2 regions of the Enterobacter asburiae genome follow, and region 2 is predicted to be linked to the other one. Evidence: riboswitches for the same ligand, from Rfam matches in the RefSeq annotation. Region 2 holds a riboswitch; the other holds the start of a gene.
What was found. A riboswitch is a leader RNA that binds a small molecule or an ion and turns the genes downstream of it on or off. The one in region 2 is predicted to bind thiamine pyrophosphate.
Positions count from the first base shown of each region.

Region 1: it holds a riboswitch for thiamine pyrophosphate, as region 2 does, so the genes downstream of both, thiM (hydroxyethylthiazole kinase) here and thiC (phosphomethylpyrimidine synthase ThiC) in region 2, are expected to answer to the same signal.

Region 1 is NZ_CP011863.1:2,202,887-2,206,733, reverse strand. It holds gene ACJ69_RS10810 (hypothetical protein) at 1-181, opposite strand, end outside; gene ACJ69_RS25735 (YadA-like family protein) at 403-1,413, opposite strand; TPP riboswitch at 2,080-2,177, shown strand; gene thiM (hydroxyethylthiazole kinase) at 2,213-2,983, shown strand; gene thiD (bifunctional hydroxymethylpyrimidine kinase/phosphomethylpyrimidine kinase) at 2,980-3,780, shown strand; gene ACJ69_RS10790 (GntR family transcriptional regulator) at 3,823-3,847, shown strand, end outside.
Region 2 is NZ_CP011863.1:3,321,821-3,325,667, reverse strand. It holds gene thiE (thiamine phosphate synthase) at 1-61, opposite strand, end outside; gene thiC (phosphomethylpyrimidine synthase ThiC) at 61-1,956, opposite strand; TPP riboswitch at 2,035-2,146, opposite strand; gene ACJ69_RS16070 (Rsd/AlgQ family anti-sigma factor) at 2,201-2,698, opposite strand; gene nudC (NAD(+) diphosphatase) at 2,794-3,567, shown strand; gene hemE (uroporphyrinogen decarboxylase) at 3,606-3,847, shown strand, end outside.

The sequences.
Region 1 (3,847 bases), 1.1 Mb from region 2:
CCCATGCTGCATTTTGTGCGGCTTCATTGTAGGCATTCTGGCGGTTTTGCTCAGCGAGGTAGCAGGTATCTTTGCTAATCCCCTGAAGCTCGCAATCGGCCATGCGCTGAGCAGATGAAGTACACGCAGAAAGAAGGATGGCAGCACCAGCTATTAATACCGCCAGTAGTGACTTTTTCATTTCAAAAATACCTTAGATAAAATATGTACGATAGAAGGATATTTAATTGACGCAAATATAATAAGCCTGATACATACTACCTAACCATGCGCCAACGATAATAAGCATTAGGTACAATATTACGGAGATAACAATGTATTTTCTCATGCTGCTTGTTTATTAAAAACCAATCCCTACGCCGACTGAAGCACCCATGTTATTCGCGCTATCATCAGAGAAGCTCACTTTAGCAACCATATGTTTGTTAAAGTTAACAGAGGCCCAACCGCTAAAGCGCTTTCACCGTTGTAAGTCGCCCCGCCAGCCGAGAACATTACGCGCTGATTCGTTTGCACCTGAGGTAAACCGGCCATCGCCATCGCGCCGCTGATACCTGCGTTTGCTTCCTTCTTATTATTATCGACTTCCTCATGCAGCGATTTAAATTGCTGGTTAGTGTTGTTATTCAGTGCCTGTAATGTCTGTTTGGTTGCCTGCAGCTCCTGAGCCTCGGCCATAAGAGCCTGGCTATTAGTAGCGACTTTAGCCTGTGTTGCCGTGTCTACCTGCGTTCGTGTCACGGTGGTCGTCATGCCATTTTTTCCATCTTTGCCGTCTTTACCATTCGCTCCGTCACGTCCGTTAATTCCGGCAACGCCCTGTGCACCTGTCGCGCCGGTATCGCCTTTATCACCTTTCGCACCATCTTTTCCATCTACGCCGTTAGTTGGTTTTGGTGCATTCTCAAGAGCTAACAGGCGGCCATCTTGCATACCGTTAGTCGCTTCAACAGTTGCAAGGCGACTATCTTGCACAGCGTTAACAGTTTCAATATTAGTAATTGCAGTTACGTTAGTCAGCACGCCCTGTAACGCCGCAACACCTTTTTTATTAGCGGTATCAGCAAGGGCACCAGCTAACTTAGCGTCCTGATCGACGTTAGAAACCGTAGTTTGAAGAGAGGAAATATTAGCGGTGTTAGTACTGATATTACCTTTGCTTACGTCAATCTCGTCTTGCAAACGATCGCGATCACCTTGCAAGTTATAGATCTGCCCATCTTGCCTTACGTTATCCCCATTAATGTTATCCAGATTATAAGCGGTGTTATCAGTGCCCTGAATCTGAATAGAAGTACCTGGATTGTTGACATTATCATTAAGATTTATGTCTACATTAGCTGCATTAGCTACATTCATTGAACCAGAGAAAATAACGCTAAGCGCAAAAACAGTAATTTTAGTAACTCTCATTTAAAAGCTCTCACCACTTAAAAAATTAATAAAAAAGTAAGGGCGCTATCCTGGCGGGATGTCATAACTTCTTGTTATGCGTTAATGAAATCATGGTTGGTTACTGCGATTTTGGTTTAATCGCTTATTTTGCAACGCGTAGTAACTATCTAATATTGTGTAATAATTAATATTGATCTAAATCATAAACGACATGAATGATTAAAGTCGCTGGATGTGGTTGGGTAAGGATTATTTCAATGTTTACATTAACTTATGATGCGCATGGTTGATGCTTGTTTTGCTGGTAAGCTATTGATTGAAGGATCAATGTTTAATAAAGATGGATGTTTAAACCCGGTGCTTATTGTTTCAAGCGAAACAAGCGATCGTAATTAATGAAAGTGAAAGTCAATGGATCACAAACTAAAAAAATTTTGTTTGTGTGGATAATTATCTCAGTGATGAATCGGGTCGTGTTTTTAGGAGGTAATGAATATGTTATAACGGATGGCGTTATATTAAATAGATAAGCGTAATGTCTTTGCAATTATCAGAGTTGTTCTCCTCATTCCAGGTATCATAACGCAGAACCTGTAGTCTTGGACGAAGAATCGAAACCCAAAAGTGCACGCTTGCTTCAGCAGGCAACTTACCCTAATCTGGCAAAATGTAAGTTAATTCTTACCCAATGACTCGGGGTGCCCTTCTTCGTTGAAGGCTGAGAAATACCCGTATTACCTGATCTGGATAATGCCAGCGTAGGGAAGTCAGATGCCTTCCTGGTCATCGCTTCTTCACGCAAGGCAGGAGCGAACCCATGCAGCCTGACCTGCTCGATTTACACGTTTTACACCACTTCCGAACCCGTTCTCCGCTGACCCACTGTATGACCAACGATGTCGTACAGACCTTTACGGCCAACGTTTTGCTGGCGCTTGGCGCATCACCCGCGATGGTGATTGAGGCCGAAGAGGCTGAACAGTTCGCCGCCATCGCCGATGCGCTCCTGATTAACGTTGGCACGCTGACCTCGCCGCGTGCCCAGGCGATGCGTCGGGCAATAGAAAGCGCGGTGGCTGCAGACAAGCCCTGGACGCTGGACCCGGTTGCTGCGGGCGCCCTGACGTTCCGCACCCGTTTTTGCCATCAAATCCTTGCCCTGAAACCGGCCGCCATTCGCGGCAATGCCTCTGAAATTCTTGCCCTTGCCGGAATGAGCGCGGGCGGGCGCGGCGTTGATACGACCGATACCGCAGCCAGCGCGGTGCCTGCCGCGCAGGCTTTGGCGCGTCAGACGAATGCAATTGTCGTGGTCACGGGAGAAGTGGATTACATCACCGACGGACAACGCACACGCACGGTTACGGGCGGCGATCCGTTGATGACGCGCGTAGTGGGAACTGGATGCGCGCTTTCTGCCGTTGTGGCGGCGAGCTGTTCGCTGCCGGGCGACCGGATGGATAACGTCACCGCCGCCTGCGGATGGATGAAGCGAGCCGGAACGGTGGCCGTTGCGCAGTCGCGTGGCCCGGGCAGTTTTGCCAGCGCGTTCCTCGACGCGCTCTACACGCTGGAGGAGCAGGCATGAAGCGGATTAACGCCCTGACCATTGCCGGCACCGATCCCAGCGGTGGCGCTGGGATCCAGGCTGACCTCAAAACCTTCTCGGCCCTTGGCGCGTACGGCTGCTCGGTCATTACCGCGCTGGTGGCGCAAAACACGCGCGGCGTGCAGTCGGTCTACCGTATCGATCCGGATTTTGTTGCCGCGCAGCTGGATTCGGTATTCAGCGACGTGCGCATCGATACCACCAAGATCGGCATGCTGGCCGAGACGGACATTGTGGAAGCGGTGGCCGAGCGGCTTAAGCGCTATCAGGTGCAAAACGTGGTGCTGGATACCGTCATGCTGGCTAAAAGCGGCGATCCGCTGCTCTCCACCTCCGCCGTGGAGACGCTGCGTACAAAGCTACTGCCGCAGGTGGCGCTTATCACGCCTAATCTTCCGGAAGCCGCCGCGCTGTTAGGCACATCGCACGCGCAAACTGAACGCGAGATGAAAGCACAGGGGAACGCGCTGCTGGCGATGGGCTGCGGGGCGGTGCTGATGAAGGGCGGTCATCTTGACGACGCTGAAAGCCCGGACTGGCTCTTTACCCGCGATGGCGAAGTACGTTTTACCGCTCCGCGCGTGCAGACCAAAAACACCCACGGCACGGGCTGTACGCTCTCCGCCGCGCTGGCGGCGCTGCGCCCGCGGCATGACGGCTGGGCCGATACGGTGCGCGAAGCGAAAATCTGGCTCTCGGCGGCGCTGGCAAAAGCCGATACTCTGGAAGTGGGTCACGGTATTGGGCCGGTTCATCATTTTCATGCATGGTGGTAACCCAGTATACTGGCAGGAAACACCACGCCTGAGAAAACAGAGATGGAACAAGCGCATACCCGGTTAA
Region 2 (3,847 bases):
TGTCCACCACCGGATAGAGCCCTAAACGGTAGGGGACGGGCGGGAAATCGGGCTTATACATTACGCCTCCTCTTTTTTGAGGTAGATTTCGCCGCCTCTGGCGCGGAAGGTTTCAGACATGTCCGCCATCCCCACTTCAATGGTCTGCGCGGCGGCGTAGTCGCGCACCTCCTGGCTGATTTTCATCGAGCAGAACTTCGGCCCGCACATAGAGCAGAAGTGCGCGACTTTGCCTGATTCCTGCGGCAGGGTCTCGTCGTGATAGGCGCGGGCGGTGAACGGGTCCAGCGCCAGGTTGAACTGGTCTTCCCAGCGGAATTCGAAGCGCGCCTTCGACATGGCGTTATCGCGGATTTGCGCGCCCGGATGGCCTTTGGCCAGATCCGCCGCGTGGGCGGCAATTTTGTAGGTGATCAGCCCCTGCTTCACGTCCTCTTTGTTTGGCAGGCCGAGGTGCTCTTTAGGCGTCACGTAGCAGAGCATGGCGCAGCCGAACCAGCCGATCATCGCCGCCCCAATGCCTGACGTGAAGTGGTCATAGCCCGGCGCGATGTCGGTGGTCAACGGCCCCAGGGTATAGAACGGCGCTTCGTGGCAGTGCTCCAGCTCCTCGGTCATGTTGCGGCGGATCATCTGCATCGGCACGTGGCCCGGGCCTTCAATCATCACCTGCACGTCATACTCCCAGGCGATTTTGGTCAGTTCGCCCAGCGTGTGCAGCTCGGCAAACTGCGCTTCGTCGTTGGCGTCGCGGATCGAGCCCGGGCGCAGACCGTCGCCCAGCGACAGAGAGACATCGTACGCGGCGCAGATTTCGCAGATCTCGCGGAAGTGCTCGTAGAGGAAGTTTTCCTGATGATGTGACAGGCACCACTTCGCCATGATGGAACCGCCGCGCGAGACGATGCCGGTCAGACGCTTCGCGGTCATCGGCACGTAGCGCAGCAGCACGCCCGCGTGAATGGTGAAGTAGTCCACGCCCTGCTCGGCCTGCTCCAGCAGCGTGTCGCGGAACGCTTCCCAGGTGAGGTCTTCGGCAATGCCGTTGACCTTTTCCAGCGCCTGGTAAATCGGGACGGTGCCAATCGGTACCGGGCTGTTACGCAGGATCCACTCGCGGGTTTCGTGAATATAGCGGCCGGTGGAGAGGTCCATTACCGTGTCCGCACCCCAGCGCGTGGACCAGACCAGCTTTTCCACCTCTTCTTCGATGGAGGAGGTGACGGCCGAGTTACCGATGTTCGCGTTGACCTTCACCAGGAAGTTGCGGCCGATAATCATCGGCTCGGATTCCGGGTGGTTGATGTTGGCAGGGATAATCGCGCGGCCTGCGGCCACTTCGTCACGTACAAACTCCGGCGTGATGTTCTCCGGCAGGCGAGCGCCAAAGCCTTCACCCGGATGCTGATAGCGCAGCACTTCGCTACGGATGCGCTCGCGGCCCATGTTTTCGCGGATGGCGATGAACTCCATCTCCGGCGTGACGATGCCCTGGCGCGCGTAGTGCAGCTGGGTCACGCATTTGCCCGCCTTAGCGCGTTTTGGCGTCAGCAGGCCGGTAAAGCGCAGCTCGTCCAGACCGTCGTCGGCCAGGCGCTCTTTAGTGTATGCAGAGCTGCGCACGCTCAGTTCTTCGCAGTCGTTGCGCGCATCAATCCACGGCTGGCGAAGCTTCGCCAGACCCTGTTGGACGTTGATGGCAACATCAGGGTCACCGTACGGGCCGGAGGTGTCGTATACCGGCACGGCTTCGTTGTCTTCATACTGCGGGTTATCTTTGCTGCCGCCGATAAGCGTCGGGCTGAGCTGAATTTCGCGCATTGGGACGCGGATATCGGCCTGCGAGCCGGAAAGATAGATGCGTTTCGAGTTCGGGAAAGCGGTGCCTTCCAGCGTGTCGATGAAGTGTTGGGCCTGTGCGCGCTGTTCGCGGCGGGTCAGTTTTGCAGTAGACATAGCTCATTCCAAAAGTGAAGGACATGGCTTGTCAGACGACGGATGAAGCAAGAGAGGATCGCCCTCAGGCGATACAACAGCAGTGTGACTCTTGTTCCCTTCGCAGGTATTAGCCTGATCAGGTTCCGCGGATCCCGAATTAACGGTCTCAGCCCGCGCTTTCAGGCGCTGGGCACTCCGACAAGAAAAATCCCCCTCGTGAGAGGGGCGAATGGTTGTAAATTACTCGTTAACGATGAAGAACTCAAGCAGGGCGCGCGACGTTCTCTTCGCTACTGATGTTCAAATCGTTGTCCAGCACGAGGGCGATCAGCTTATCTTCCAGCGTGAATCGCTCTTCCAGCGCTTCGCCGAGGTCGGATAGCGCCTGCTGAAACTCAAGATAGTTATCGTGATCGATAGCGTTCTCGAGCGCGGAATCATAGTAATCCATGATCTGCTGGGTGTTGGCTTCCAGCAGCGGATAGAGCTTGCTGGCCGCTAAATAGGGTGTTGTCCCTTCCATTTCGCGGATAATGCGTTCATAAATATTGAAATGGCCGTCGGACAGATAGTCGACCAGGCCCTGACAAAAATCATCCAGCGCTTTTTCATTCAGTCGCATAAACGATTCTTTGCCAGGCTTAATACCGACCAGATTGTAATAAGCCACGAGTAGATGCTTGCGTACATGTAGCCAGCGATCCACCAGTTTGTTACTTCCTCTAACGCGCTCAGTCAGGCTTTCCAGCTGGTTTAACATGGTCGACTCCGCAAAATGTAGGATTGAATCTGCTTATCCAGAATGTAACCACAATGCTAACAACATGTCAGTGAAGCGAAGGTAGTGCAATAGATATGGATCGTATTATTGAAAAATCAGATCTTGGTTGGTGGATCGTCAGTCACGAACAAAAATTATGGCTTCCTGCCGGGGAAATCCCCTATGGCGAAGCTGAGGCGTTCGATCTCGTTGGCCAGCCAGCGCTACAGATCGGCGAGTGGCAGGGTGAACCCGTGTGGTTGATCCAACAGTCCCGCCGCCAGGATATGGGATCCGTGCGCCAGGTGCTGGATCTGGACGTAGGGCTGTTCCAGCTGGCGGGGCGCGGCGTGCAGCTGGCAGAGTTTTACCGCTCGCATAAATACTGCGGCTACTGCGGTCATACCATGCGCCCGAGCAAAACCGAGTGGGCGATGCTCTGCAGCCACTGCCGCGAGCGCTACTATCCGCAGATTGCGCCGTGCATCATCGTCGCTATCCGCCGGGAGGATTCCATCCTGCTGGCGCAGCATACCCGCCATCGCAATGGTATTCACACCGTGCTGGCCGGCTTCGTCGAGGTGGGCGAAACGCTGGAGCAGGCTGTGGCGCGCGAGGTAATGGAGGAGAGCGGAATCAAAGTGAAGAACCTGCGCTACGTCACCTCCCAGCCGTGGCCGTTCCCGCAGTCGCTGATGACGGCATTTATGGCCGAATACGACAGCGGCGAGATCGTTATCGACCAGAAAGAACTTCTGGACGCGAACTGGTATCGCTACGACGATTTACCGCTGTTGCCTCCGCCGGGCACCGTGGCGCGTCGGCTGATAGAAGATACCGTGGCGATGTGTCGGGCCGAGTATGAGTAGTGTTACACTGAGGCCATGACGCTTAAGGAACTGCAAAAATGACCGAACTGAAGAACGATCGTTATCTGCGTGCGCTGCTGCGCCAGCCCGTTGATGTCACCCCGGTGTGGATGATGCGCCAGGCGGGACGCTATCTCCCGGAGTACAAAGCCACGCGCGCGCAGGCGGGCGATTTTATGTCGCTGTGCAAAAACGCCGAGCTGGCCTGCGAAGTGACGCTCCAGCCGCTGCGCCGCTTCCCGCTGGATGCTGCGATCCTCTTCTCGGATATTTTGACCAT